2 regions of the Oliverpabstia sp. genome follow, and region 1 is predicted to be linked to the other one. Evidence: predicted binding sites of a transcription regulator. Region 1 holds the regulator's gene; the other holds the start of a gene.
The links. Region 1 encodes HrcA, which represses chaperone genes, less so after heat shock. Its sites were predicted from a motif close to TGTTAGCACTCNNNNNNNNNGAGTGCTAACA; they were not measured.

Region 1 (16,105 bases):
ATGCGCCGCGCCATCGATGAGACACTTCGAAGAAGAGAATTGCAGGAAACATATAATAAGGAACACGGAATTACACCGAAGACGATCAAAAAGGCAGTCAGAGATCTGATCAGCATATCCAAAGAGGTGGCGAAAACGCAGAAGAAACTGGAAAAAGATATGGAATCCATGAGCCGAGAGGAACTCGAAGAACTGATCGGAAAAATACAGAAACAGATGAAAGCGGCAGCAGCCGACCTGAACTTCGAGATGGCCGCCGAGCTGCGCGACCAGATGATCGAACTGAAGAAGAATCTGGAAGAACTGGACAGGTAGGAATACGACTCAAAAAATCAGTATATTATATAAAGAAAGAATTTTCTGAAAAAATGTTCCCGAAATGTGTGAGCGGATATTTACAGCAGAAGATTCTTTCTTTTTATGTACAGGGTAGCATTCCGCGAGGTGCTTTTGCATGTTTTTTGCCAAAATCCAGAGACATACAAGTCAAAATGCCTTACTGAAGGTGATTAGAAATCCAAGACGAAGAAAAAAACAAAAAATTTCAAAATACCCATTGACAAATAAAAGAGGCAGTGCTATCTTTAAACCATAGATGTTAGCACTCCACTTAAATGAGTGCTAACACAACAAAAAAGACAAAGAAGGAGGCAGAGAAGATGCAGGATTTGGATGAAAGAAAACGCAAGATTTTAAAAGCGATTATCCAGACCTATCTGGAAACTGGTGAGCCGGTTGGTTCGAGAACCATTTCCAAGTACACAGATTTGAATCTGAGTTCTGCCACCATTCGAAATGAGATGTCGGATCTGGAAGATCTGGGATACATTGTACAGCCTCACACCTCAGCGGGCAGGATTCCATCGGATCTCGGTTATCGATTATATGTCGATGAACTGATGAAAGAAAAAGATCAGGAAGTTTCCGAGATGAAGGAAATGATGATCGAGAAAACAGATCGGATGGAACGGGTGCTAAAACAGGTGGTCAAGGTGCTCGCATCCAATACGAATTATGCGACACTCATTACCGGTCCTACCTATCATCACAACAAAGTAAAATTCATTCAGTTATCCAAGCTGAACGAAGAACAGCTTCTGGCAGTGATCGTTGTGGAAGGCAACCTGGTAAAGAACCAGATCGTAAATCTGGATGAGACGATCGATGATGAACAGATCCTGAAACTGAACCTGTTATTGAATACACAGCTGAATGGTCTGACGATCGAAGAGATCAGTCTTGGCATGATCACGAAGCTGAAAGAACAGGCAGGTGTCCACAGTGGTGTGGTGAGTACCGTATTAGACGCGGTGGCAGATGCCATTGCAGTGGACGATGAGGAAGTTCCGGTGTATACAAGCGGAGCGACCAACATTTTCAAATATCCGGAACTGGCAGACAGCAGTAAGGCCAGTGAACTGATATCCGCATTTGAGGATAAACAGGAACTGGTTGAGATGATCAAGGATACCGTTTCTGATTCCGGAGAGAATACAGGGATTCAGGTATATATAGGAAATGAAAGCCCGATACAGACCATGAAAGATTGTAGTGTAGTAACCGCATCGTATGATCTGGGAGAGGGAATGAAAGGAACGATAGGAATTATCGGACCGAAGAGAATGGATTATGAAAATGTAGTAGATAATCTGAAAACATTGAAAGTCCAGTTGGACAACATATTCAAAAAGCCGTAGAAAGGTGGAATGTGAGAGATGGCAGAAGAAAATAAAACAACTGCTGAGGAGACAGCTGAGAAAGTAAAAGAAACCGAAGCAGCCGAAAGCGAAGTCACCGAAGCAACTCCTGAAACTCAGGCAGGAAGCGAAGAAGTGGAAGAAGCCAAAGAAAAGAAACTTTTTGGAAAAAAGAAAAAAGATAAAAAAGATGAAAAAATTGAAGAACTGACTGATCGGGTAAAACGCCAGATGGCCGAGTTTGAAAATTTCAGAAAACGTACCGAAAAAGAAAAAGCAGGTATGTATGCTGTGGGAGCAAAAGATGTGATCGAAAAGATTCTTCCGGTAGTAGATAATTTTGAAAGAGGTCTGGATGTCGCAGAAGACAAAGAAGATCCTTTCGTACAGGGAATGGAAAAAATCTACAAGCAGTTCCTTAGCGCACTGGATGGCATGGGAGTAAAAGCCATTGAAGCTGTAGGAAATGAATTCAATCCTGATTTCCATAATGCAGTGATGCATGTGGAAGATGAAACAGTCGGAGAGAACATCATAGTAGAAGAGTTCCAGAAGGGTTACATGTATAAAGACAGTGTAATCCGCCACAGTATGGTAAAAGTAGCCAATTAACAATTATCAGAATATAGATTATAATTCATGAGGAGGAAATAGTCATGGGAAAAATCATTGGTATTGACTTAGGAACAACAAATAGTTGCGTAGCTGTTATGGAAGGTGGTAAACCAACCGTTATCACAAATGCAGAAGGAGCAAGAACAACACCATCTGTAGTAGCATTTACAAAAACAGGAGAAAGACTGGTAGGTGAACCTGCAAAACGTCAGGCAGTAACCAACGCAGATAAAACAGTTTCTTCTATTAAAAGACATATGGGTACTGACTACAAAGTAACCATCGATGACAAAAAATATTCTCCACAGGAGATTTCTGCTATGATTCTGCAGAAGATGAAATCTGATGCAGAAAACTACCTGGGTGAAAAAGTAACAGAAGCAGTTATCACTGTTCCGGCTTACTTTAACGATGCACAGCGTCAGGCAACCAAAGATGCAGGTAAGATTGCAGGTCTGGATGTAAAACGTATCATCAACGAGCCTACAGCAGCAGCTCTTGCCTATGGTCTGGACAACGAACAGGAACAGAAGATCATGGTATACGACTTAGGTGGTGGTACATTTGATGTATCTATCATCGAGATCGGTGATGGTGTTATCGAAGTTCTGTCTACCGCAGGTAACAACCGTCTGGGTGGTGATGATTTCGACCAGAAAGTAGCAGATTACATGCTGGCAGAGTTCAAGAGAACCGAAGGCGTAGACCTGTCTCAGGATAAGATGGCTCTGCAGAGAATCAAAGAAGCAGCAGAGAAAGCGAAAAAAGAACTTTCTTCTTCTACAACAACCAACATCAACCTGCCATTCATCACAGCTACAGCAGAAGGTCCGAAACATTTCGATATGAACCTGACAAAAGCAAAATTTGATGAACTGACACATGATCTGGTAGAACTGACAGCAGAACCTGTAAGAAGAGCACTGTCTGATGCAGGACTGACAGCTTCTGAACTGAGCAAAGTCCTTCTGGTTGGTGGTTCTACACGTATCCCGGCTGTACAAGATAAAGTAAAACAGCTGACAGGACATGAACCAAGCAAGAGCCTGAACCCGGATGAGTGCGTAGCTCTGGGAGCTTCCGTACAGGGTGGTAAACTGGCAGGCGATGCCGGTGCCGGCGATATCCTGCTTCTGGATGTAACTCCACTGTCACTGTCTATCGAGACAATGGGTGGTATCGCAACCAGACTGATCGAGAGAAATACAACAATCCCGACCAAGAAGAGCCAGATCTTCTCTACAGCAGCAGATAACCAGACAGCAGTAGATATCAACGTAGTACAGGGTGAGAGACAGTTCGCGAAAGACAACAAATCTCTTGGTCAGTTCCGTCTGGATGGAATCCCGCCAGCAAGAAGAGGTGTTCCGCAGATCGAAGTAACTTTTGATATTGATGCCAACGGTATTGTAAATGTATCTGCAAAAGACCTGGGAACAGGAAAAGAACAGCATATTACCATTACAGCCGGTTCCAATATGTCTGATTCCGATATCGACAAAGCAGTAAAAGAAGCTGCTGAGTACGAAGCACAGGATAAGAAGAGAAAAGAAGCCATCGATACAAGAAACGATGCAGACGCTATGGTATTCCAGACAGAGAAAGCTATCGAAGAGGTAGGCGACAAACTGGATGCCAACGATAAGACAGCAGTAGAAGCTGATCTGGCAGCTCTGAAAGATCTGATCGCAAAAGCTCCTGTAGATAACATGACAGATGAGCAGGTTGCAGAGATCAAAGCTGCAAAAGAAAAACTGATGGAAAGCGCACAGAAACTGTTTGCAAAAGTATATGAACAGGCACAGGGAGCAGCAGGTGCTCAGGGTGCAGGTCCGGACATGAGTGGAGCAGCAGGCGGTGCTTCTCAGGGATCCAGTGAAGCAGGATACGGCGACGATGTAGTAGACGCTGACTACAAAGAAGTTTAATACGAATAAAGAATAAATCATACTTACCAGATGGTTATACAAGTCGTGTAAGTAAATGCAGGGGACGGGGATACCGGAAGGGTCACCGTCCCCATAATGTGATGATGCCCGGGCTTCAGGATCGGAAATCTGACATAAGCCTGCTTGCAGGAAGATTTCTGAACTTTTGATCCTGACATCATATGAGTAGATAATTCCGCAGTTGTATCCCCCAGGGGTACGAGGCGTTTCGATAAGGTGAAAGAAAATGGCAGAGAAAAGAGATTATTATGAGGTTCTGGGTGTAGAGCGCGGAGCTGATGATGCGACCTTGAAAAAAGCATACCGGAAACTGGCAAAAAAGTATCATCCGGATATGAACCCAGGGGATAAAGAAGCAGAAGCAAAATTTAAAGAGGCGACAGAGGCGTACACTGTACTGAGTGATCCGGAAAAGAGAAGAACATATGACCAGTACGGTCATGCAGCATTTGAAAATGGCGGAGCCGGACAGGGTGGCGGTTTCGGTGGATTCGACTTTAACGGCGCAGATATGGGCGATATCTTCGGCGATATTTTCGGGGATCTGTTCGGTGGCGGAAGAAGCCGCAGAGCGAACAATGGTCCGATGCGCGGAGCAAATCTGCGTGCAGTGGTTCACATTACCTTCCAGGAAGCAGTTTTCGGCTGTGAGAAAGAACTGGAACTGACACTGAAGGATACCTGTACCAAGTGTAACGGAACCGGTGCAAAACCGGGCACTTCTCCGGAGACCTGCAGCAAATGTCATGGAACCGGTCAGGTAACATATACCCAGCAGTCCATGTTTGGTATGGTGCGAAACGTACAGACCTGTCCGGACTGTGGTGGAACCGGTAAGATCATCAAAGACAAATGCCCGGATTGCCGGGGAACCGGATTTACCGCAAGCAGAAAGAAGATTCAGGTATCTATTCCGGCTGGTATTGATGATGGACAGAGTATCCGTATCCGTGAAAAAGGCGAACCCGGAACTAATGGTGGACCGAGAGGAGACCTGCTGGTAGAAGTACAGGTGGCTCGCCATCCGATTTTCCAGAGACAGGATATGAATATCTTCTCCACGGCACCGATCACTTATGCACAGGCTGCACTGGGTGGCAAGATCCGCATCAGCACGGTAGACGGTGAAGTAGAATACGAAGTAAAACCGGGAACACAGACCGATACCAAGATCCGTTTGCGTGGAAAAGGTGTACCGTCACTGAGAAACAAAAATGTTCGCGGTGATCAATATGTTACACTGGTTGTTCAGGTACCGACCAAACTTTCCGAGGAAGCAAAAGATGCGCTTCGTGCATTCGATGCGGCATGTCAGGGAAAACCGGCGCCGGAAAAAGAAAAGAAAAAACGTTTTATGGATAAATTGAAAGAAACGTTTGAAGATTAAAGACCACAGCTACAGAAAAAAGGGACTGTCCGGAAAACAGAAATGTTTTCCGGACAATCTCTTTTGTTGCTTTTTTGAACAGAATCTAGTATAGTTATCATAGCTATGCACTTGTGTACTTGTACAGAAAGGTAAGAAAGTTTATGAAATGGAAAAAATTTAAAATAAAAACAGTGACAGATGCAGAAGATATTATCATCAGTACATTATATGATATCGGGCTGGAAGGCGCACAGATTGAAGACAAAGTACCTTTGACTGCAATGGAAAAGGAGCTGATGTTTGTGGATATTCTGCCGGATGGACCGGAAGACGATGGAATCGCTTATCTGAGTTTTTTTGTGGAAGAGACAGAAGACGGAACCCTTACGGTAAATGGAGAAGAAAAGACCGAAGAAGAGATTCTTTCCCAGGTGAAAGAAGAACTGGAATCTCTGCGGATGTTCTGCCAGATCGGAGAAGGAAGTATCACAGTTGACGAGACGGAAGACATTGACTGGATCAATAACTGGAAAAAATATTTCAAACAGTTTTATGTGGATGATATCCTGATCATCCCTTCCTGGGAAGAAGTAAAAGAAGAAGACAAAGATAAAATGATTATACATATCGATCCGGGCACTGCCTTCGGAACCGGTATGCATGAGACTACACAGTTGTGTATCCGTCAGCTGAAAAAATATGTAACATCGGAGACAGAACTTCTCGATGTGGGAACCGGAAGTGGTATCCTTTCTATCATTGCACTGAAAATGGGGGCAAAACATGCAGTCGGAACTGATCTGGATCCATGCGCAGTACCGGCAGTAGAAGAAAATAAAGAAGTAAACGGAATCGCACCGGAAAGCTTTGATATGATGATCGGAAATATCATCGATGACAAAGAAGTACAGGATAAAGTAGGCTATGAATGTTACGACATCGTAGTGGCAAATATTCTGGCAGATGTTCTGGTGCCGCTGACCCCGGTCATTGTCAACCAGATGAAACCGGGTGCTGTATACATTACCTCCGGTATCATTGATGACAAAGAGCAGACCGTAGTTGATGCCGTAAAGGCAGCCGGTCTGGAGATTCTGGAAGTAACATATCAGGGTGAGTGGGTATCCGTAACCGCAAGAAAGCAGGCGTAAGATGTATCGTTTTTTTGTAAAACAAGAACAGATTGATATGGAAGAAAAAAAGATACATATCACAGGCAGTGATGTGAACCATATTAAAAATGTGCTTCGGATGCGTCAGGGAGAGACGATCCTGATCAGTGCAGGTGACAATCTGGAATACACCTGTCTGGTGAGCGAGATGGAAGCAGAAGAAGTAATTGCAGATATCAGTTATGTGCAGGAAGTGGGCATGGAGCTGCCGTCAAAGATTTATCTGTTTCAGGGACTTCCAAAGAGTGACAAGATGGAGATGATCATTCAGAAAGCTGTGGAACTTGGTGTCTATGAAGTGATTCCGGTGAGCACGGCCCGGGCGGTAGTAAAACTGGATGCGAAAAAAGAAGCTTCCAAACAGAAACGGTGGCAGACGATCGCAGAAAGTGCTGCCAAACAGTCCAAACGAATGGTGATTCCAGAGATTCATTCTGTTATGAAGTTTTCAGAGGCAGTAAACTATGCCGAAGAGCTGGATATCCGGTTTATTCCGTATGAACTTGCTGAAAATATGGCACACACGAAAAAACTGTTTGAACAGATCGAACCGGGGCAGTCTATCGGTATCTTTATCGGACCGGAAGGTGGATTCACACCGGAAGAGATCGAACTGGCGATGAATCATCAGGTACAGCCGATCACACTGGGAAAACGGATTTTAAGAACAGAGACAGCAGGAATGACAGTGCTCTCGATTCTGATGTTCTTACTGGAAGGAAAGGAATAACAAGTGGAAGCATATTTAGATAATTCGGCCACTACCCGTTGCTATGAAGAAGTGAAGGATATCGTCGTGAAAACCATGATGGACGACTATGGCAATCCTTCTGCCATGCACCAGAAGGGTGTGGAGAGTGAACGATACGTGAAAGAAGCTGCCGGACAGATTGCAGCTACATTAAAAGTACAAGAAAAAGAGATTTATTTTACCTCCGGTGGAACTGAGTCCAACAACTGGGCGCTAATCGGAACTGCTCTGGCGAACAGACGCCAGGGGAACCATATTATCATCAGTAGTATTGAACATCCGGCCGTATCTGCTCCTGCAGAATTTCTGGAGAGCCAGGGATTTGAAGTGACGAGACTGGGTGTGAATGCACAGGGACAGATTTCTCCGGAAGAACTGAAAGAAGCGATTCGCCCAGAGACGATTCTGGTATCGATAATGTTTGTAAATAACGAAATCGGAGCGGTGGAACCGATTGCAGAGATCGGAGAGCTGATCAAGCAGGTAAATCCGAAAACGTATTTTCATGTGGATGCGATTCAGGCCTACGGAAAGTTCCGGATCCTTCCGAAAAAGATGCATATCGATATGCTTTCCGCGAGCGGACATAAGATTCACGGACCGAAGGGAACCGGATTCTTATATATCAGTGAAAAAATGAAGATCGTTCCGATCATTTACGGTGGTGGACAGCAGAAAGGCATGCGTTCCGGTACGGACAATGTGCCGGGAATTGCAGGACTGGGATTGGCTTCCAAAATGGTTTATGATCATCTGGAAGAAAATGATAAGCATATGCGTGGGCTTCGTACGTATTTCGTCAGAGAACTTGCAAAGATGGATCAGGTCGTGGTACACGGTCCACAGGGAGAAGAAGCGGCACCGCAGATCGTAAGTGCTGCCTTCGTGGGCGTGAGAAGCGAAGTCTTATTACATACCCTGGAAGAAAGAGGTATCTACGTATCCGCCGGAAGTGCCTGCTCTACGCACAAAAGAAGTGGAAGTCCTACACTGACAGCTATTGGACTGCCGAAGAATCAGATGGAAGCAACCGTTCGGTTCAGCTTCTGTGAGACAACCACAAGGGAAGAACTGGATTACACGTTACAGGTGTTAAATGAAGTCATACCGATGCTGCGTCGATATGCGAGACATTAATCACAGCAAGTAGCAGAAGGAGAAAAGAGATGTTTAAAGCATTTTTAGTAAAATATGCGGAAATCGGCATCAAAGGAAAGAACAGATATCTGTTTGAAGATGCACTGATCCGTCAGATGGAATATGTATTGAAACCGGTAGAAGGAACCTTTCATGTAACCAAAGAGCAGGGGAGAATCTATGTGCTGACTGAGGGTGATTTTGATTATGAAGAAGCTCTGGAAGCATTAAAACGGGTATTTGGAATCGCGTATATCTGTCCGGTTGTGATTAAGGAAGATCAGGGTTACGAACAATTGGAAAAAGATGTGGTAGCTTATGTGGATCATGTATATCCGGATAAAAATAAATCATTCAAAATGCATGTCCGTCGTGCAAAGAAGACCTATCCTGGAACATCTATGGAACTGAATGCAGATCTTGGAGGAGCGATTCTGGACGCTTTTCCGGAGATGAAAGTGGATGTCCATAATCCGCAGCTGCTGATCACCGTTGAGATCCGCGAAAAAATCTATATTTACTCCGAGTCTATTCCGGGACCGGGCGGTATGCCGATCGGAACCAACGGAAAAGCGATGCTTCTGTTATCCGGTGGTATTGACTCTCCGGTAGCCGGATATATGATCGCAAAACGTGGCGTAAAGATTGACGCTGTTTATTTCCATGCACCGCCATATACTAGCGAACGTGCAAAACAGAAAGTTGTGGATCTGGCAAAACTGGTGGCAAGATACAGCGGACCGATCAATCTGTATGTGGTTAACTTTACGGATATTCAGCTGTATATCTATGATCAGTGCCCACACGATGAGCTGACGATCATTATGCGCCGGTATATGATGAAGATTGCGGAACGCATCGGAAAAGAGCAGGGATGCCTGGGACTGATCACAGGAGAGAGCATCGGCCAGGTGGCCAGCCAGACCGTGCAGAGTCTTGCTGCAACGAATGAAGTATGTACGATGCCGGTATTCCGTCCGGTGATCGGATTCGACAAACAGGAAATTGTGGATATTTCCCTGAAGATCAATACGTATGAGACATCCATACAGCCATACGAAGACTGCTGTACGATTTTTGTGGCAAAACATCCGGTAACAAAACCGAATATTCAGATGATCAAAAAATCAGAGAAAAAACTGGAAGAGAAGATTGATGAGATGATGGATCAGGCAGTCAATACTGCAGAACGCATTTACATTGAGGCATAAAATCTGACGAAACGCAGAAGTACAATATCATTCCATTCTGACTCGTAACTGCACAAGTGCTGAACAGTTACGAACAGTAAATATAAAAAGGGAGCCTGTTGCAAACAGACTCCCGATTTAAAAATTCAGACTCAGTCAATGATATATGGAGCAAGTACTTTTAATACTTCATCCAGGTTGTTTCCTTCTGCATGAACATTCAGATTGATCGGTTTGGAAAGATCCAGACTGAAGATACCCATAATGGATTTTGCATCGATGACATATCTTCCGGAAACCAGATCAAAATCGAAATCATATTTGGAAATATCGTTTACAAATGCTTTTACTTTGTCAATGGAATTAAGTGAAATACTAACAGTTTTCATGATAACTTCCTCCCGAAAATTCAGATTATTTTTTGGCCGTGCCGGAGGTAAATCTGTCAATAACAGTTCCTGGCAGCACATTTCAGCTAAATTTATCTTACCGTTTTGGATGGTAAAAGTCAAGGTGAAAGCATACAAAGATTCAAAGAAAACGAAAGAATAATTTGGCAGAAAAGAAAGAAGGTAGACAATGAAAGGAAAAGTTGCACTGCATAATCTGGGATGTAAAGTGAACGCATACGAGACAGAAGCAATGCAGCAGATGTTAGAGGCAGCAGGATATGAAATCGTACCCTTTGAACCGGGAGCAGACATCTATGTGATCAATACCTGTACTGTGACCAACATCGCTGACCGTAAATCGAGACAGATGCTTCATAAGGCCAAAAAGATGAATCCGGATGCTATTGTGGTGGCAGCCGGATGTTATGTCCAGGCGGATACAAAAAAAGCAGAAGCAGATGCGTCTATAGATATCATAATCGGGAATAATAAAAAACAGGAACTGATTTCCATACTGGAAAACTATCGATCAGGCCAGCAGAAAACCACGGAATGTGTGGATATCAATCATACAAAAGAATATGAAAAACTGGAGATCGACCGTACCGAAGAACATACAAGAGCATACCTGAAAGTCCAGGACGGCTGCAATCAGTTCTGTACGTATTGTATGATTCCGTATGCAAGGGGAAGGATCCGCAGTAAAAAAACAGAGGATGTTGTAGGGGAAGTGAAACGGCTTGCAGCATCCGGTTGTCAGGAAGTGGTACTGACAGGGATCCATCTGAGTTCTTATGGAAAAGAACGTCCGGAAGAACAGGAGAATCTGCTGACGCTGATTCAGGCAGTGCATGAGGTAGACGGTATCGAGAGGATTCGTCTTGGATCTCTCGAACCGGGGATTATTACGAAAGAATTCGCAAAAGCGATCAGCAGTCTGCCGAAAGTGTGTCCGCATTTTCATCTGTCACTGCAAAGCGGATGTACTGCTACACTGAAGCGAATGAATCGACGGTACACAGCGCAGGAGTACCGGGAAAAATGTGAAATCCTGAGAAAATATTATCCGGCACCGGCACTGACTACCGATGTGATCACAGGATTTCCGGGAGAAACAGAAGAAGAATTTGAGGAAAGCCGCAGTTTTGTGGACAGTATTCATTTTTATGAGACACATATTTTCCCGTATTCGAAGAGAGAAGGAACGAAAGCAGCAGTCATGCCGGATCAGCTTCCGGAACAGATAAAAAAAGAAAGAAGCAGAGTTTTGATCGCTCTCGGACAAGAACGCCAGAGAGAATATATGGAGCAGTTTTTGGGAAAGAAAAAAGAAGTTTTGTTTGAAGAACAACAGAAGATTCAGGGTCAGACCTACTGGACGGGGCATACGATGGAATACCTGAAAGTTGCGGTAATATCAGAAGAAAATCTGGAAAATAAACGTGTTATGGTACAACTGCAAAACATCATCGGTCAGGATCTCATTCTTGCAGAATAGCAAAATTATGTGGAACAAATCGGTGATCCGGCAGAATAACAGTAATCGGCAGAATGTTACAAAACTGATAAATAGCAATGGAAAGTTTAAAAAAACTGTAAACTTGATTGAATTTTTGCATCTTCTGTATTAGAATAGAATAGATATCAAGTATAGTCGAGGACGTGAAAAAATGGCAAATTTAAGCAATACACAGTATTTTAAAGTGAAAACAGAGCCGGAAGTACAGGTGAAAGAAGTCCTGGATGTGGTATACACAGCGATGGAAGAGAAGGGTTATAACCCGGTTAACCAGATTGTAGGTTATATTATGTCCGGAGATCCTACGTATATCACCAGTTACAAGGGTGCCAGAAGTATGATCATGAAAGTGGAACGTGATGAACTGGTAGAAGAACTTCTGAAAGAGTATATTAAAAACAGATCCTGGGAGAATCGCTGATGAGAATTCTAGGACTTGATTACGGCTCAAAGACAGTGGGAGTCGCAGTAAGCGACCCCCTTGGTTTTACTGCCCAGGGTGTGGAAATCATCCGCAGAAAATCAGAAAACAAGATGCGCCAGACGCTGGCAAGAATTGAAGAACTGATTGCACAGTATCAGGTAGAAGAAATCGTACTTGGTTTACCGAAGAATATGAATAATACACTGGGAGACAGGGCTGAGAAATCTCTGGAGCTGAAAGAAACGCTGGAGAGACGAACAGGTCTGCCTGTTGTGATGTGGGATGAGCGGCTGACAACTGTATCTGCCAACCGTGTATTGATGGAGACGGGAGTACGCCGGGAAAACCGGAAAGAACATGTGGATGAAATCGCTGCGGTATTTATTCTGCAGGGGTATCTGGATTATCTTGCGAATAAGAATGAAGAAACAGGACGGTAGAATCATTATGGATAAAATCAAATTTGTGACAGATGAAGGCGAAACAGTGGAATTCTATGTAGAAGAGCAGACCAGGGTGAACGGTACAGATTATCTGCTGGTAACAGACTCCATGGATGATGAAGCTAACGCCTACATCCTGAAAGACTCTTCTGAGGAGACGGATCCGGAAGCGGATTATGTGATGGTGGAAGATGACGTGGAACTGGAAGCCATGTCAAAAGTGTTCAGTCAGATGATGGATGATGTGGATATTGAGATGTAAGCAGTGACGGAGGTGCTATTTGAAAAAAAGTAACGGTGGAAAATTGAAAATCATTCCTCTGGGCGGACTGGAACAGATTGGAATGAACATTACTGCCTTTGAATACGAAGACAGTATTATTGTGGTGGACTGTGGTCTGGCGTTCCCGGAGGACGATATGCTGGGAATCGACCTGGTCATCCCTGATATTACCTATTTGAAAGATAATTATGAAAAAGTGAAGGGTTTTGTGATCACTCACGGACACGAGGATCATATCGGAGCTCTTCCTTATGTTTTGAGAGAAATTAATGCACCGATCTACGCAACCAAGCTGACGATCGGTCTGATAGAAAATAAATTAAAAGAACACAACTTACTTCGTACCACAAAAAGAAAAACCATCAAACACGGACAATCGATCAATCTGGGATGTTTCCGAATCGAATTTATAAAAACAAATCACAGTATTCAGGATGCTTCTGCACTTGCTATTTATTCTCCTGCCGGAATCGTTGTGCATACCGGTGACTTTAAAGTAGATTATACACCGGTATTCGGCGATGCCATTGATCTGCAGCGTTTTGCAGAGATTGGCAAAAAAGGTGTTCTTGCACTGATGTGTGACAGTACCAATGCAGAGAGAAAAGGATTTACCATGTCAGAACGTACCGTGGGAAAAACTTTTGATAATCTGTTTGCAGAGCATAAAAATACAAGAATCATCATTGCGACGTTCGCATCTAACGTAGACCGTGTACAGCAGATCATCAACTCTGCTTACAAATACGGAAGAAAAGTAGTTGTGGAAGGTCGAAGTATGGTCAATGTCATTGGAACAGCGTCTGAACTTGGCTATCTGAATGTGCCGGACAACACACTGATTGATATCGATGAAATGAAAAATTACCCGGATGAGCAGATGGTTCTGATCACAACCGGAAGCCAGGGAGAATCTATGGCAGCTTTGTCCCGTATGGCAGCAAATATTCATAAAAAAGTTTCCATTAAACCAGGTGATACCATTATTTTCAGTTCCAACCCGATTCCGGGTAATGAAAAAGCAGTATCCCGTGTCATCAATGAACTGTCAGCCAAAGGGGCAGATGTTATTTTCCAGGATGTACATGTATCAGGACATGCCTGCCAGGAAGAGATCAAATTGATTTACTCTCTGGTAAAACCGAAATATTCGATTCCGGTTCATGGAGAATTCCGTCATCTGAAAGCACAGGCAGGTATTGCAGAGAGCCTGGGTATTCCGAAAGAAAATATTTTCATCATGCACTCCGGTGATGTGATGGAATTAAATGATGAATCCGCGGAAATTACCGGTAAAGTGCATACCGGAGCAATCCTGGTAGATGGACTTGGTGTCGGTGATGTGGGAAATATCGTACTTCGTGACCGTCAGCATCTGGCAGAAGACGGTATTATGATCGTGGTACTGACACTGGAAAAATACAGTAACCAGCTTCTGGCAGGTCCGGATATTGTATCCCGTGGGTTTGTATATGTGAGAGAGTCCGAAGATCTGATGGGACAGGCAAAGAGTGTTGTAGAAGATGCTATTGATTCCTGCCTGGATCGAAGAATTTCTGACTGGGGAAAAATGAAAGGCGTGATCAAAGATTCTCTTGGTGACTTTTTGTGGAAGAGAACCAAGAGAAAACCGATGATTCTGCCAATTATAATGGAGGCGTAAGATACATGAACAAGATACAGGAATGCGTGGAAAAACTGCTGGAAGTAATCAGAGAGGATTCCGCATATCAGAGGTACCTTGCATGTGAGGAGATGCTGAAATCCAATCCGGAGCTGAAAAAACAGATTGATGAATTCCGTGTAGCTGTCTTTCATATGAACAATGACGATACACAGGAAGATTTGTACGATATTACAGATGAAGTAGAAAACAGATATGAAAAGCTTCGGAAAGTTCCGGAGGTGAATGCATATCTGGAGGCGGAGCTGGATGTCTGTCGGATGCTTCAGCAGGTACTGGAACAGTTTCGAAACGGGATTGATCTGAATATCCCGAATGTATGATCACACTGCCGGACATCCCCGCGTTATATGTGGGAAGGATAAGCAAGGAGTATAGATGGGTAGTAAGAAAAAGAAAAAAGATGCAACGTATCAGGCTGCCGTAAGTGGAGCCAAGGGGGCGATTCGGATTCTGCTCTATGTTTTGCTGATCTGTGGACTGATTTTTGTTGGAAAAACGGCATACAGTTTCGGGTATTTGATCTTCTATCAGGAACCGGAGGCTCATACACAGGCAGATGGGCAGGAGGTAACTGTGATTGTTCATGAAGACGATTCTGTCTATGATGTGGGGGAAACTCTGCAGGAAAAAGGATTGATTGAACGACCGGTTATCTTCTGGGCACAGGAAAAACTCTCCGATTATCGTGGTAAGATCAGGCCTGGTACTTATCTTTTGAATACGCATGAGACGGTTGATGAGATGCTTGCCATCCTGTCAGGGAAAAACACAGAGGGACAGCCGTCTAAGGAAGAAGAAAGCAGTAGTTCTGATGCGGAAGACCCAGAGTCAGGAGAGGAGAGTGCCTCATGATTGTAGACGAACGTATGGTGACTTTTATCAATTCTCTGGACGAAGGTCATACAGAATTCCTGGAACAGCTGGAAAAAGAAGCTAGGGAAGATGCGGTTCCTATTGTAAGAAGGGAAATGCAGAGCTTTTTAAAGTTTCTGATGGCAGCTGCCAGACCGAAACGGATTCTGGAGGTGGGAACTGCAGTTGGGTTTTCTGCTCTTTTGATGTGTGAATATAATCCGGAACCCTGTCAGATCATAACCATCGAAAATTACGAAAAGAGGATCCCGATTGCCCGGGATAATTTTAAAAAAGCGGGTAAAGAGGAGCAGATCGAACTTCTGGAGGGAGATGCAGCAGAGATTCTTCCCACGCTCACCGAACCCTTTGATTTTATTTTTATGGATGCAGCCAAAGGACAGTATCTTCATTTTTTACCGGAAGTGTTGCGACTTTTAAAGAGTGGAGGTCTTTTAGTGTCGGATAATATCTTGCAGGAAGGTGATCTGATTGAGTCACGGTTTGCGGTAGAACGAAGAAACCGGACCATCTATAAGCGGATGCGTGAGTATCTGTACGAATTGAAACACAATGACGAGCTGGTAACTTCCCTGCTCCCACTTGGAGATGGGGTTGCAATCAG
Region 2 (16,105 bases), on a different contig from region 1:
GTGGGAAATGAAAACTGGGGCTGTGGCGGTAACATGAATCCGGATTTCTATGGAAATATGTACCGCAGATACCAGACATATGTGCGGAACTATGCCGGAAACAAACCGATCAAAAAGATCGCCTGCGGAGCAAATGTGGACGATTACGAGTGGACAGAGGAAGTCATGAAAACCACCTTCCGTCGAAACGAACCGGGTCAGCACGGATTTATGGACGGGCTGTCTCTGCACTACTATACGCATCCGGGCGGATGGTTAAACAAAGGAAGTGCTACTGAATTTGACGAAAAAAAATGGTACCAGACCATGAAAAAGACCTGGTACATGGACGAACTGATCACCCGTCACGGAGCGATCATGGATAAATACGATCCGAAAAAAGAAGTCGGAATGATCGTCGATGAATGGGGAACCTGGTACGAAGTAGAACCGGGAACCAACCCGGGCTTCCTGTATCAGCAGAACACGATGCGCGATGCCCTGGTAGCAGGTATCAACCTGAATATCTTTAATAAACACAGCGACCGCGTAAAAATGGCAAACATCGCCCAGATGATAAACGTCTTGCAGGCCGTAATCCTGACCGAAGGCAGCAAAATGATCAAGACCCCGACCTATCATGTATTTGATATGTACAAATACCATCAGGACGCAGACCTCCTGGACAGCACCCTGGAGACAGAAACCGTCGGACTGGAAGAAGAAAATATGGTACCAAATCTGTCTGAGTCTGTATCCGTAGATACGGACGGTGTGATGCATATCACCATGACCAACCTGGATCTGGAACATGCTTACCCGATCGAAACTACCATCCTTGGTAAAAAAGTGGAATCCATCGAAGCTCAGATCGTAACCCAGGAAATGCATGCAAAAAATACTTTCGATGATCCGGAAAACGTAGTGGTACAGTCCTTCGAAGGCGTAGAAAAAGTACACGCCGGAATCAAATTCACCATTCCGGCCTGCAGTGTACTGCACATTGCACTGAAATAAAGTCCGCGTGAAAATCGCGGAGCAATCCCTGCGATACCAAAAGGGTGGCCTGTTATACAGGCTGCCCTTTTCCGGTAAAATGACACGATATAAAAAACAGAGAAAGAAAAAACAATGGACACATTCACAAGAATCTGCAAAAAATGTCTGCTTCGTGAAATGAGCGAAGCAGACACCTACAAAACCATGTACGAATACATCGCCAACCTGAACCCCGACGACAAAACCCCGGATCAGGAATACGAAACCCGCCTGTCCCAGTGCAAAACCTGCGACCACCTGCTCTCCGGTATGTGCCGCATCTGCGGCTGCTATGTAGAAATGCGCGCCGCCATAACCCACCGCCACTGCCCGGATATTCATCCGAGATGGTGAAAATTGATCCAAATGGAGAAAACCGTTTTGCCGCGCTGCGGACAGTCTGTTTAAGCAAAAACTAATGCGAAAACAGGCTGTCTTTTTTACTAAGCAGTTATGATAAAAAACAACTTAAAGAGTAAACAGTTTCAAAGGGAACTGTTCAGTACTTTCAAAGTTACAAGTCATATGTCACTTATTGAATAGTAACTTCCAAAATCAAAAACAATCTACCAGAGGGAAATCTCCCATCGAACAAAACCAGTCTCAACGAAAGCCAGAAGCGGGAGGGCGGACAGCGCCGGGCAGACAGCCTTTTGCTGGTGCTTTTAGCAAAGATGAGATCCGGCACCTACGCAGACTTTCGCGAGGGTCCGCCGACCCTCGTGAACATAGTCGGAGTTGGTGACTAGCTCAGATTTGCGTTACCAGCAGCTGTCTGCCCGGCGCTGTCCGCCCTCCCGCTTCGTCCGTCATGAACCCAACCGAACTTATTTTTCTCCACACATCCGTAAAAACTCTTCATGCACCCGATGATCCTCATCCAGCTCCGGATGAAACGCCAGCGCCATCTGCTTCCCATACCGAATCGCCACAATCCGATCCTGTACTACAGCCAGTACCTCAACGCCATCCGAAACATCCGCCACATAAGGCGCGCGGATAAACGTCATAGGAATCTCCCCAATTCCTTTAAACTCTGCTTCCGTGTGAAAACTCCCCAACTGCCGTCCATAAGCATTCCTCTTCACCGTCATCGGAACCGTCTGAAGATGTACCATCGCATCCCCCTCCAGCGAATCCGCCAGAAGAATCATCCCCGCACAGGTAGCCAAAACCGGAAGTCCCTTCTTAATCTGCTTCCGGATCGTATCAAACATCCCAAGCTCCCGTAAAAGCTTCCCCTGTACCGTACTTTCGCCGCCGGGAAGAACCAGCCCGTCATAAGACTGGTTCAGATCCTCTGCCTTGCGAAGCTCCACACAGGAAGCCCCAAGTACTTCCAGTTTCCGCTCGTGCTCGATAAAAGCTCCCTGTACGGCAAGAACTGCAATTTTCATCTTACTTTCCCCTTTCTGCCATCAGAAGCTGAATCTCAGATTCGTTGATACCGACCATCGCTTCCCCGAGATCCTCAGATAATCTGGCGATTATCTTCGCATCTGTATAATTCGTAACCGCTTTCACAATCGCATTTGCTCTCTTCTCCGGATTGCCTGATTTGAAGATACCGGATCCTACGAAGACACCCTCGGCACCCAGCTGCATCATCAAAGCTGCATCTGCAGGAGTAGCCACACCTCCGGCTGCAAAATTAACCACCGGAAGCTTTCCATTTTCATGTACATAAGCAACCAGATCAAAAGGAACCTGTAACTGCTTTGCAATCTCAAAAAGCTCATCCTCACGCATGCCTTTGATCTGTGCGATCGCACTGTTCATTTTACGCATATGACGTACCGCCTGCACGATATCACCGGTACCAGGTTCTCCTTTGGTACGGATCATGGAAGCACCCTCGTTGATCCGGCGAAGCGCCTCGCCCAGATCCTTTGCTCCACATACAAAAGGTACTTTAAAGTTTTTCTTATTGATATGGTACACATCATCTGCAGGAGAGAGCACTTCACTCTCATCGATATAGTCAATCTCGATCGCTTCGAGAACCTGAGCCTCCACAAAATGACCGATTCGGCATTTGGCCATAACCGGGATAGTAACAGCATTCTGGATCCCCTGAATCATCTTCGGATCACTCATACGGGAAACACCGCCGGCTGCACGGATATCTGCAGGTATCCGTTCCAGTGCCATGACAGCACAGGCACCTGCTGCTTCCGCGATCTTTGCCTGCTCCGGTGTGGTGACATCCATGATGACACCGCCCTTTAACATCTGTGCCAGTTCCTTGTTCAGTTCGTATCTGTTTTCCATAATAATAATATTCCTCCTTAAGTAGTAGGTTAATCTCTTGAAAAAAATGTATGGGTAGATTATAATGCTAAAGTGGATATGAAAAAATTATCAAAATAAATATATTCAGTAAGGCCAGACAGGAGAAAAGAAGAACAATGCTGACGTATAATTTCACAAATATAGGGTCAGATTCCATGTATGAATATCTGTACAAATGCATCAAAAACGATATTTTACAGGGGACTTTGCAGGCAGGAGAAAAACTTCCCTCCAAGCGGAGTTTTGCAAAAAATCTGGGTATCAGCGTGATCACTGTAGAAAATGCCTATGAGCAGCTGATCGCGGAGGGCTATATTTATTCCATGCCCAAAAGAGGATTCTATGTAACGGACTTTAAAGGGGTGTTGGAGACAAAACAGAGAGAAGAAGTGCAGGAGATTATTCCCATGACCAGTGGAGAAAACAGTTATCTGGCTGATTTTACCAGTAATCAGACCGAGGCCGATCAGTTTCCCTTTACCATCTGGGCGAAGATGGTCAGGGAGGTGTTAAGCGACAGCCGGATTCAGTTGATGACCAACCCGCCCTGTGGAGGAATTATGTCACTCAGACAGTCCATCGCGGGCTATCTGAAGGATTTCAGGGGCATGACGGTACAGCCGGAGCAGATCATCATAGGAGCCGGAACCGAGTACCTGTACGGTCTGCTGATCCAGCTTCTGGGACACGAGGCAGTCTATGCGGTGGAAAATCCGGGATATCAGAAGATCGGGAAAATCTATCGGAACTATCAGGTAAACTGGACATACATCGATATGGATGATGAAGGCGTGGAAGTTTCTCAGTTAGAAGAAAAAAAGGTAGATATCGTACATATTTCTCCATCCCATCATTATCCGACCGGAATTGTGATGCCGATCAGCCGCCGTTATGAACTTCTTGGTTGGGCTTCAAAAGGAGAAAGGAGGTACATCATCGAGGACGATTACGACAGTGAACTGCGTCTGGGCGGGAAACCGATCCCCACACTGCAAAGTATCGATATTTCCGAAAAAGTTATTTATATGAATACCTTTACAAAGACGCTGGCTTCTACTGTACGTATCAGTTATATGATCCTGCCGCGTCCGCTTCTGGAACAGTTTTATCAGAAATTATCATTTTATTCCTGTACGGTATCAAACTTTGAACAATATACTCTGGATCTGTTTATCAAAGAAGGATATTTCGAAAAACATATTAACAGGCTGCGCAATTACTATCAAAATAAGAAAAATGGATTCTTATCTGCGATCTGGGATAGTGGTCTGCACAAATGCGTGGAAATATCCGGGGAAGAGGCCGGTGTGCATTTCTTGATGAAACTGAAAACGGAGAAAGCTGAGGAGAATGTAATAGAGCTGGCAAAAGCCCAGGGCATCAAGCTGTCACCACTTTCCAAGTTCTACTATGAAAAGAAGGCAGGAATTGAAAACACGTATGTAATGAATTATTCTTCGGTAGATATGGAGCGGATCGGAAAGATTGTAAGAGGGCTGGAGAAAATCTGCTGAAAAAAATGAGAAAATAAAAACGGGATGCACCTGGAATCATTTTCGATGTCCGGGTGTATCCCGTTTTCTGCACTTATGTAATTAATTGTTTTATTCGTCTAACTTGATTTTCTCCTTCAGAACCACACAGGCAGCCAGGTCACCGATGACATTGACACAGGTTGCACCCATGTCACACAGGGTGTTGATACTGATGTAGACACCCATAACGCCGGCCGGAAGCCCTGCCATGGTAGCAAGAGCTGCGAAAGAAGCAATGGCTCCGCCGGGGATACCCGGAGTTCCCACAGAAAGGAGAACGTTGGCTAACAGGATAATGATCATCATGCTGATGCTTACGTTAATACCGCAGGCATTAGCGAAGAACATGATCATAAAGGACATCAGGATGGATACCGCATCCATGTTGACGGTTGCTCCCAGAGGAATGGTGATACTGGTGATCTTGTTGGAGACACCGAGTTCTTCTTCCACACACTGTTTGCTGATCGGGATGGTTGCGGAACTGGAACAGGTTCCGAAGGCATTCAGAGCAGCAGGCATGATGGCCTTGAAGAATTTGACCGGGCTTGTCTTACCAAGAAGTTTTACGGATCCTCCATAGATGAACAGTGCAAATCCGTAGAAAGTCACATACAGAATGATCAGCTGGGTAGCCAGAGACAGGATCGTCTTGGTTCCGTTGGCTTCTACAACCGGTACGATGGTACAGAAGACACCGATCGGGGTAAAATACATCACGGTGCTGATGATCTTCAGACATACCTCGTTACAGGAATCAATCAGATGTAACAGAGGTTCCCCTTTTTCTTTGATCGCCAACAGGGTAAAACCGATGATAACGGCAAATACCAGAACCTGAAGCATATTTCCGTTGGCAAAAGCAGCTACCGGATTGGACGGGATCAGGTTTTTTACGGTATCCAGGATGCTGGTCATCTCGGTAGCCTGGATATCGGAAGTTGCCATCTCGAAGTTAACTCCTTTTCCAAGGCGGATCAGACGTGGGATGATCAGTCCTGCCAGACTGGCAAGTCCGGTGGTACACAGGAAAAAGATCATGGAATAACCGGTGATCTTTCCGGTGGTACGGGCATTACCGATACTGGTGATACCCATGATGATGGAACAGAAGACCAGAGGGAAGATCATCATATTCAGTGCATTCATATAGATGCTTCCCAGAAGACTGGTGACGGTCAGTACAGGTTCAAATCGTCCAGCCAGAAAAAGTCCGGTCAGAATACCGAGAATCAGGCCGATAAAGATTGCACCTGTGATATGTTTTTGATACCACGTATAAAACTTTTTCATAGATTTCCTCCTCTAAAAAAATATGAGATATTTTACCATAAAGATATTAAGCAAATATTACACAAAAATTACACGGAGAAATATTTTGAAGAAATATTGACGGAAAACGGGTATCTGGCATATAATAACACCGATTATATTGCGATATGTTTTTCACAATGTCGTGATATAATTCCTTTATCTGACAAATAAGCCAAAATGATATCATCGAAGATGAGCTTACATGCATTTTGGTCCGTACCTGTGAAGGTATGGAACAGTTACGAAAACGCAATGATTCAGCGGCTGTCGGAAGGCAGCCGGACAAGAGGAGGCAAACATGAACAAATATGTGGAAAATCCTTCTGCATGGACTGCACCGGTGATCCCGGAGAAGATCCCACAGGGCGACATGCCAGGAGACAAGATCGAGATTGGTGAAGATCACATCAACAAAGCAAACCTGATCTTCAGAGAACTTTTAGGACAGATCAGAGAACTGAAAAAAGAAGACGCAGACCGCAAGATCGTACTGACTGTATGCGGTGGATCCGGAGTAGGAAAATCAGAGACCGCTTCTCTGCTTTCTTTCTATTTTAATCAGATTGGCATGAAAGCCTATACACTGTCCGGAGATAACTATCCGCACAGAATTCCAAAGTACAACGATGCAGAACGTCTTCATGTATTTCGTGAGAGCGCGATCCGCGGTATGGTAAAAGACGGAACATTTACAAAAGAAAGATTCGACATCATCCATGAAAGACAGATTGCAGGAATGGATGCAGATCCGAAGCTGAAAGAGAGCTACGACTGGTATGAATCTTATCTGGAGAATGGTAAGGCAGGCCTGAGAGGATATCTTGGTACCCTGAATGAAATCGATTTCAAAGAAGTGGAAGAAATCGTTGAAAGCTTTAAAAACAAGGCAGAAAAGATCTGGCTGAAACGGATGGGAAGAGAAGATACCGAACTGTGGTATGAAGAAGTGGATTTCTCTGATACCGAGATCCTGATCATCGAGTGGACACACGGAAACAGTGACAATTACAAGGGTGTAGATATCCCGGTTCTGTTAAACAGTACTCCGCAGGAGACTATGGCACACAGAAAAGCAAGAAATCGTGACGGTGCTGTAGACAGCCCATTTACCACCATGGTACTGGAACTGGAACAGGATATGCTGGAGAGCCAGGCTCATAAAGCGAAAGTGATCGTATCCAAAGCAGGAAAACTGTTATCCTATGACGAATACAAAGAGATCATGGATCAGGGAAGAATATAAGGAGAGAGAAGCATGAGTAAAATGACCGTTACAGCAGATGCAAAACCGATGTTAAATGCATATCCGGACAGCGTAGGTGGAACCCTCAGTGATATCACCGGATTTTTACAGAAACCGGAATTAAAGGATGTATTTTCTTCCTTCTATATTCTGCCCAGCGTATTTAATACAGATCTTGATCGCGGGTTCTCTGTAATCGATTACACATTGAATGAAGAACTGGCAGATAAAAAAGATCTGGAAGCACTGGAAGAACTGGGAATTAATCTGAAACTGGATTTTATCCTGAACCATGCTTCTGTATTATCCAGGCAGTTTCAGGATATCCTGAAAAACGGCGACGACTCCAAATACCGTGATTTCTTTATCGACTGGAACAAGTTCTGGGAAGGAAAGGGAACCATGACTGAAGAAGGATATATCCAGCCGGATCAGGAACTGATCGAGCATATGTTCTTCCGTAAACCGGGTCTTCCCATCCTGATGGTACGTTTCCCGGACGGAAAAAATGTGCCTTACTGGAATACGTTCTATCAGGAAATTAAATATCCGGTACTGGATGCACAGGACATTATGCAGGTGGCAAAGGTACAGTATTACAAAGCAGATCTGATCGCGAAGAAAGTCAATGAGGAGATTGCAGCAGGTAAAAAACCGTCAGAACTCAGCATTGATACTTTCTGTAAAGACAGCGTGGTAGAACTTCTGGAGAGCAAGAGAAAATATCTGGGACAGATGGATCTGAATATCAAATCTCCACTGGTATGGGAGTTTTATGACGAAACACTGAAGACGCTGGCTGCATATGGAGCAAAGATCGTGCGTCTGGACGCATTTGCTTATGCACCGAAGGAGCCGGGAGAAAAAAACTTCCTGAATGAGCCGGGAACATGGGAAGTACTGGAAAAAGTACGAAAACTGGCAGACAAATACAATCTGACCCTTCTTCCGGAGATCCATGCAAGCTACGGAGAGAAGAACTATGAACAGATTGCAAAACAGGGTTACATGACCTACGATTTCTTCCTTCCGGGCATGATCATCGATGCACTGGAAAGCGGCAACGGTTCCACTCTGGAAAAATGGGCAAAAGAACTGATGGAAAAAGAAATCCATGTAGTCAACATGCTGGGCTGCCACGATGGAATCCCGCTTCTGGATCTGAAGGGGCTGATCCCGGAAGAAAGAATCCAGCAGATCATCGACACTGTTGTTGCAAGAGGCGGATATGTGAAAGATCTTCATGGTCAGAAAAATGTATATTATCAGGTAAATGCAACTTATTACAGTGCACTGGGCGAAGATGACAAAAAAATGCTTATGGCCAGAGCACTGCAGATGTTCATGCCTGGAAAACCGCAGGTATGGTACTTGGATCTTTTCGCTGGCAAGAACGACCACGAGGCTGTTAAACGTGCCGGTGCCGGCGGTCATAAAGAAATCAACCGTACCAATCTGTCCGCAGCACAGATCGAAGAACTGATGAAGACAGATATCGTAAAAGAGCAGTTGAAACTTCTGCATTTTAGAAACGTATCCAAAGCGTTCGGCTTTGATGCAGAACTTGCAGTATCCACAGAAGGTGAAATCATTACCTTCATCTGGACAAACCAGGGCGAGAGTGCAACACTGCGCGCAAATCTGAAGACTTTTGAGTACGAGATTACAGATTCTGAGGGAATCTACGCATAAGGGGATCAGGCAGTGATGTGAGGGAGTAAAAGAAATAAGGGAAAACAGGGCGAACGCTGAGAGGGAAGCAGCTTCGCCCTGTTTTTTCGTTGCACTGCATATCAATAATTGAGCCAGTGAACCGTAACAGTGAACCAATTTTCCATGATATTTAAAGTTCATTGCGCTGGAAAAATATACAGGGATGGCGTATACTGAAAGAAAGTATGATTCCGGGAAAATGAGGCGGAAATACGAAAGAGGAAAGGGAAGCGGGGAAACATATGGAACCTATGAAAAAGGGACATCACCGTCTGGAAGTGATGTCACATTATTATGGAAAACGGATACAGCAGGATATGAGCAACTTTGTCAAATGGATCCTGCTGGCACTTCTGATCGGTGGAGTGGTTGGCGGTGCCAGCAGTTTATTTGCCGGGTGTCTGAGCTGGGTGACACAGTTTCGGGCAGACAGACCGGCGGTTGTTTTATTATTGCCTTTTGGTGGTCTGTTGATTGTATTTTTATATCAGAAGATTGGAAAAGAGGACAGAGGAACGAACCAGGTACTCTCTACGATCCGGTCGCAGGATGAGGTCCCGCTTCGTTCAGCACCACTGATTTTTATCGCTACAGCATTGACACATCTGCTTGGTGGCTCAGCAGGCCGGGAAGGTGCGGCGATCCAGCTTGGAGGAAGTATCGGAAATCAACTGGGACGGTGGATTCATCTGGATGAGGAAGACCGCCATGTGATCGTTATGTGCGGGATGAGTGCTGCGTTTTCGGCTGTTTTCGGTACGCCGATGGCGGCAGCGATATTTGCCATGGAAGTGGTCAGCGTAGGTGTGATGTACTATGCGGCTTTGCTGCCCTGTGTGGTGGCATCGCTGGTTGCTTATGATTTTGCGGGAAGTTTCGGAATCCATCCGGAGAACTTTCATGTCACGGGAATCCCGGCATTTTCGATGGAAAACGGGATTAAAATGGGCATCATCGCCGTAGGCTGCGGTGCAGTCAGTATCCTTTTTTGTCTGTTACTGGAATATGTGAGCAAGGGATATGATAAATGGATGAAAAATCCATATCTGCGTGTCTTCGCGGCGGGCTGTCTGGTAGTAGTCCTGTACTGGATCCTTGGGACAGACCGGTATATGGGTGCGGGTAATCAGCTGATCGAACAGGCAGTGGAACATGGACAGACGCAGACCTTTGACTTTTTCTGGAAAATGCTTCTGACAGCACTGACGATGCGTGCAGGTTTTCGAGGGGGGGAGATCGTTCCTTCATTTGCCATTGGTGCTACCTTTGGCTGTCTGGCAGGACAGATAATGGGATTTTCACCGTCTTTAAGTGCAGCCGCCGGGATGACCGCTGTGTTCTGCGGTGTGACGAACTGCCCGGTTACTTCTATACTGATAGCCTTTGAGTTGTTTGGCTTCCAGGGCGTTTCGTATTATCTGCTGGCTGTGACGGTCAGCTATGCAGTGTCCGGATATTACGGGCTGTATAAAGACCAGACGATCGTGTACTCAAAATATAAGGCGAAATATGTAAACCGGCATACGAAGACCTGATAACTAATTGAAAAACGAACTTCTACCTTGATGTTGTGGCAAACAAAGTAAGGGTGGAAGTTCGTTTTTCATTTACGTGGGCAACGAGTCAAAGTCCGTGCTCCCATGAGACCTGATACATTGTTTTCGAAATAACTGAATCATTCATTTGTCTGTGAGACGATGTACCAGACGAATGTCACGGAAGGACACAAAATCTTCACAAAAAAAATCAGCACTCCCCCTTGACGAGTGCTGATTGAAGTGTTATATTACATCTAGAACAAAGGAAGGGAACAAAAAGAACGAAGAAAAAGTTCGAAAGCTCCTGAAGCATCCCAGTTCCAAAGAAACAAGGTAATAATACATGATGAATAAAAAGGAGAGATGACTTATGTTGATGCCTAGTATTTTTGGAGAGAATTTGTTTGATGACTTTTTTGATGATTATTTTCCGTTCGATACCGGCAAGGAACTGCACAAAGCAGAGAAAAAACTGTACGGCAGAAGAGCCGGACATGTGATGAAAACCGATATCAAAGAAAAAGACAATGGATATGAATTTGAAATAGATCTTCCGGGATTTGCCAAAGATGAAGTAAAGGTTTCTCTGGAAAATGGTTATATGACCATCGAGGCAGCCAAAGGCCTTGATAAAGACGAGAAAGAAAAAGAAACCGGAAAATATATCCGTAAAGAACGTTATGCAGGTGCCTGCACACGTAGCTTCTATGTGGGAGAGGAAGTAGATCCGGGTGAGATCAAAGCCGAATTCAAACATGGTATTCTGAAACTGTTCGTTCCGAAGAAAGAAGCAAAACCGGCAGTGGAAGAAAACAAATACATCGCCATTGAAGGATAATATCTGAATCGGGTAACTATTAACCATACGGTTTGCCGGATGGCAGACGGTAGCACATTTATATATAATACTTAACAAAACCTCTTTGTAGAAGGCTGCTAAGCAATCAGTTTGGAGGAAAAGATAAATGAATACTTTAAAAGCTGAAAAAAGAAGCATGGACGTCAAAGCAAAGAAATTAAGAAGAGAAGGCTATGTCACAGGTAATCTGTTTGGCAGAGAGATTGAAGGATCTCTTCCGATCCAGATGACGAAAAAGGCAGTAGATCAGCTGCTGAAGACGGACAACAAAGGAAGTCAGGTTATGCTGGAAGTAGACGGCAAGACCTACGATGCACTGATCAAAGAGGTTGATTACAATGCAATGGCAAACCGCGTGGATGAGATGGATTTCCAGGCACTGGTAAGTACCGAGAAAGTACATTCCGTAGCGGAAATCGTTCTGCTCAACCATGAGAAAGTAGAGGCAGGTGTTCTGCAGGAAGATCTGGAAGAGATTTCTTATAAGGCACTGCCTGCTGACCTGGTGGATAAAGTTCAGGTGGATGTCGGTGAGATGAAGATCGGTGATGTGATCAAAGTCAAAGATCTGGAGATCGCCAAGAATCCGAACATCGATCTGAAAACAGATCCGGAAGCAGTTGTTGTATCCTGCACCGCAGTTCACAACAGTGTACCGGAACCGGAGACAGCTGAAGAGGCTGAATAATACAAAAATCAAGTAAATAAAAACACAAACAGGGCGAATCGTTCGAAAGAGCGATTTGCCCTGTTTAGTGTCTTACAAAAACTGTTTTTCAGTAAATCGGGAACACTCTGCGAAGATGCACACGGCATCATATTCTTTATTCTCTGCTTTTTAGGACAAATTCATTTTTTTTCACTTCCAGCAGCCCGTCCTTCTGCATTTTCCCAATTTCTTTCGAAAGCGCACTCCGATCCACGCTGAGATAGTCAGCGAGCTGCTGGCGGTTGAAGGCGATGGTGATCTCAGGCGATCCGGTGAGCAGTTCCTGATAGGAAAGATAGGCGAGCAGCCGTTCACGGATGGTTTTCGGTGTGGTGTGCAGGATCCGGCGGGAAAGCTGCAGGTTACTGGTTGCCATGATGCGGAGCAGATTTTCAATCATCTGCTGGTGATGACTGCATGGTTTTTCACAGGTATGCAAAATCTTCGGAACATCCAGAAATAAAATCTGACTGGGCGTGACGGATACGACATTGACCATCAGCGGTTCCGAAGGGGAACAGGCGTAGGCTTCGCCGAAAAGCTGTCCGGGTCCGACGTGATTCAGGATATTTTTACTGCCCCAGAAATCGTCAATTTCAATATGAACAGAACCTTCCAGCACGATTCCTACAGCGGTAATAGATTCACCGGCACAAAAGATCATTTCCCCTTTGGAAAACGACCGGATCTGTCCGGAGAGACAATGCAGAATAGACGGAATTTCCTCCGGTTTCACACCATAAAACAGGGGGATTTTTTTTAATATTGGAAAATTCATTTTTTCTCCTTTTTGTGGTTAAAACAACATATTTTTATCTGATATTATAGTATCCTCTGTTTGTAAACGCAAGGGAGCTGTTGCAAAGAGAAGAAGGACAGCATAACAGAGACAGAAATGCATTTGTGTAAAATCAGATATAGAGAGATTTCAGGAGTGCATATAGAAAATAAGGAGGAATCGAATATGATCCGAAGAGTGATTCAGATAGAGGAAGATAAATGTAACGGTTGTGGCGCCTGTGCTAAGGCCTGTCACGAAGGGGCAATCGGTATGGTAAACGGGAAAGCAAAACTGATGCGCGACGATTACTGTGACGGACTGGGGGATTGCCTTCCGGCATGTCCGATGGATGCGATTCATTTTATTGAACGGGAAGCGGAAGCTTATGACGAGGCGGCAGTGCTGAAAAATAAAGAAGAAAAGGCGAAAGCGGAGCGTTCCCGTCTGCGTCAGTGGCCGGTACAGATCAAATTACTGCCGGTGCATGCACCTTTTTATGAGGGAGCGAACCTGCTGATCGCGGCAGACTGTACAGCATACGCTTATGCGAAGTTCCACGATGAATTTTTAAAAGATCGTGTGGTGCTGGTGGGATGTCCGAAACTTGACAGCACCGATTATGCCGTTAAACTGGCAGAGATCATCCGGCAGAATGAGGTGCAGAGTATCACTGTTGTCCGCATGGAGGTTCCATGTTGCGGAGGACTTGAGATGGCGGCAAAACGTGCCCTTGAAGAGAGCGGAAAACGGCTGCCATGGCAGGTGATCACGGTCGGAACTGACGGTACGATCCGGGAGTAACGGCCAGAACGTTTTAAAGGCAGACGGATGGGAAAAACCAAACGGTGTAATCCGTGAGGCTATCTGTGCGAGAGACATAGTACGAAGGATAAAAGCAGAAAAATCAGGGATACTTATGAGATAGATAAGGTAAAAGTAAAGAAAACGATAAAAAAACTGATAAAAGGAGTACAAAAAATGGAGAAAAATATGTTTTGTTTTCAGTGTGAGCAGACAGCAGGATGCAATGGATGTACCGGAAAGCGCGGAGTATGCGGAAAGACGGCTGATGTAGCAAAGGCGCAGGATGAGCTGACAGGGGCACTGATCGGCCTTGCGAAGACCTGCGGCAACAATCCGAAGACCGCCGATACCGACCGGGTGATCATCGAGGGATTATTTACAACACTGACCAATGTAAGTTTCAATGAAGAGACGATTCGTGTGATGATCGAGCGTGTGGAAGAGGAAAAAAGCAGAATCGCACCGGGATGCGGAACCTGTGTGGCAAAATGTGGAAATACAGACAATTATGATATGGAACAAATCTGGAATGCAGACGAGGATATCCGGTCGTTAAAATCCCTGTTATTATTCGGCATCCGGGGTGTTGCAGCGTATGCATACCATGCGATGGTACTTGGATATCAGTCGGAAGAAGTGAACTTCTTCTTATATAAAGCACTGGCTACGCTGTCTATGGATCTTGGCATGGAAGAACTTCTCCCGGTGGTTCTGGAGACGGGAAAAGTTAATCTGACCTGTATGGAACTGCTGGATCGTGCCAACACAGAGACTTACGGAATCCCGAAACCTACAGAGGTTTCAATGAAAGTGGAAAAAGGGCCGTTTATCGTGGTTACCGGTCATGATCTGCGTGATCTGAAGCTGCTTCTGGAACAGACCGAAGGAAAGGGCATCAATATCTATACCCATGGCGAGATGCTTCCGGCACATGCATATCCGGAACTGAAAGAGTATCCGCACTTAAAGGGCAACTTCGGAACAGCATGGCAGAACCAGCAGAAGGAATTCGACAACGTTCCGGGTGCAATCCTTTATACAACAAACTGCCTGATGCCGGTAAAACCAAGCTATGCAGACCGTGTCTTTACTACAGAAGTCGTTTCTTATCCGCAGATGGTTCATATCGGGGAAGATAAGGACTTTACACCGGTGATCGAGAAGGCATTAGAGCTTGGTGGATATGACAGTGTACAGTACAGAACCGGAATCAATGGAGGAAGTGAAGTGATGACCGGATTTGCACATGGCACTGTGCTTGGTGTAGCCGATCAGGTGATCGATGCCGTCAAGGCAGGACAGATCCGCCACTTCTTCTTAGTGGGTGGTTGTGATGGTGCAAGAGTGGGAAGAAATTATTATACAGAATTTGTAAAGCAGACACCGGCAGATACAGTTGTGCTGACACTTGCCTGTGGTAAATACCGTTTTCATGATATGGATCTTGGTGAGATCGGTGGTCTGCCGCGATTGATGGATATGGGACAGTGCAACGATGCCTACAGTGCGATCAAGGTTGCAGTGGCACTTGCAGAAGCATTTGAGTGTGGTGTCAACGAGCTGCCGCTTTCCATGGTACTTTCCTGGTATGAGCAGAAGGCAGTCTGTATCCTGCTGACTCTGCTACATCTGGGGATCAAAAACATCTATCTTGGACCGACACTTCCGGCATTTTTATCGGAAAATGTATTGAATTATCTGGTAGAACATTACAATATCTCACCAATCAGTACTCCGGAAGAAGATATGAAGAGAATGCTTGAAAAGTAAGAAAAACAAGGTGTTGCCATCTGCGCACTTCGCGGAGTGGAAAATTAAGGGGTGCATCCGCTCGGGCGCGAGAGTGTGCGGCGAGCGCACACTTTTTTATATGTGGAAACAATCGAAATAACTGACAAAAGATGAAGTTCACAGAAAGTTCACAGAAAATTAGCACTCATCTATTGACAGTGCTAACAAGTGGTGTTATAACATAATCACAAGGAAGAACAAAGGTAATAAAAAATACCGGAGTTCGGAATATTAACATAGATGTCTTAGAAAAAAGGAGGAATGACTTATGTTAGTACCTAGTATTTTTTCAAACAATTTTGTAGATGACTTATTTGATGATGTGTTCCCATTTGGTGGAATGAATTACAGATTCCCGAAGGCTGACAGCGCAGTTATGAACACAGATGTAAAAGAGTATGACGATAGATATCAGCTTGACCTTGAACTTCCGGGAATGAAGAAAGAGGATATTCAGGCAGAACTGAAGGATGGTTACCTGATCATCAATGCAAAGCATGAGGATAAGC

Region 2: a site for HrcA is predicted at 10,859-10,889, ahead of MSA64_RS09225 (Hsp20/alpha crystallin family protein). Genes of this name have one in related genera too.

Annotation. Positions count from the first base shown of each region.
Region 1 covers NZ_JALFPR010000081.1:48,998-65,102, reverse strand. Annotated here, with positions in the region: gene uvrB (excinuclease ABC subunit UvrB) at 1-315, shown strand, start outside; gene hrcA (heat-inducible transcriptional repressor HrcA) at 660-1,697, shown strand; gene grpE (nucleotide exchange factor GrpE) at 1,716-2,309, shown strand; gene dnaK (molecular chaperone DnaK) at 2,354-4,240, shown strand; gene dnaJ (molecular chaperone DnaJ) at 4,488-5,648, shown strand; gene prmA (50S ribosomal protein L11 methyltransferase) at 5,792-6,781, shown strand; gene MSA64_RS05430 (16S rRNA (uracil(1498)-N(3))-methyltransferase) at 6,783-7,532, shown strand; gene MSA64_RS05425 (cysteine desulfurase family protein) at 7,536-8,690, shown strand; gene thiI (tRNA uracil 4-sulfurtransferase ThiI) at 8,720-9,901, shown strand; gene MSA64_RS05415 (HPr family phosphocarrier protein) at 10,033-10,269, opposite strand; gene mtaB (tRNA (N(6)-L-threonylcarbamoyladenosine(37)-C(2))-methylthiotransferase MtaB) at 10,460-11,770, shown strand; gene MSA64_RS05405 (IreB family regulatory phosphoprotein) at 11,943-12,212, shown strand; gene ruvX (Holliday junction resolvase RuvX) at 12,212-12,655, shown strand; gene MSA64_RS05395 (DUF1292 domain-containing protein) at 12,663-12,920, shown strand; gene MSA64_RS05390 (ribonuclease J) at 12,940-14,604, shown strand; gene MSA64_RS05385 (YlbF family regulator) at 14,610-14,948, shown strand; gene MSA64_RS05380 (hypothetical protein) at 15,004-15,480, shown strand; gene MSA64_RS05375 (O-methyltransferase) at 15,477-16,105, shown strand, end outside.
Region 2 covers NZ_JALFPR010000131.1:606-16,710, reverse strand. Annotated here, with positions in the region: gene MSA64_RS09270 (alpha-N-arabinofuranosidase) at 1-996, shown strand, start outside; gene MSA64_RS09265 (DUF6171 family protein) at 1,111-1,371, shown strand; gene pdxT (pyridoxal 5'-phosphate synthase glutaminase subunit PdxT) at 1,845-2,414, opposite strand; gene pdxS (pyridoxal 5'-phosphate synthase lyase subunit PdxS) at 2,416-3,288, opposite strand; gene pdxR (MocR-like pyridoxine biosynthesis transcription factor PdxR) at 3,426-4,823, shown strand; gene MSA64_RS09245 (dicarboxylate/amino acid:cation symporter) at 4,914-6,137, opposite strand; gene MSA64_RS09240 (adenylylsulfate kinase) at 6,457-7,401, shown strand; gene MSA64_RS09235 (alpha-amylase family glycosyl hydrolase) at 7,414-9,093, shown strand; gene MSA64_RS09230 (chloride channel protein) at 9,357-10,649, shown strand; gene MSA64_RS09225 (Hsp20/alpha crystallin family protein) at 11,023-11,490, shown strand; gene MSA64_RS09220 (50S ribosomal protein L25) at 11,618-12,199, shown strand; gene MSA64_RS09215 (Crp/Fnr family transcriptional regulator) at 12,336-12,998, opposite strand; gene MSA64_RS09210 (ATP-binding protein) at 13,185-13,802, shown strand; gene hcp (hydroxylamine reductase) at 13,980-15,575, shown strand; gene MSA64_RS09200 (Hsp20/alpha crystallin family protein) at 15,865-16,105, shown strand, end outside.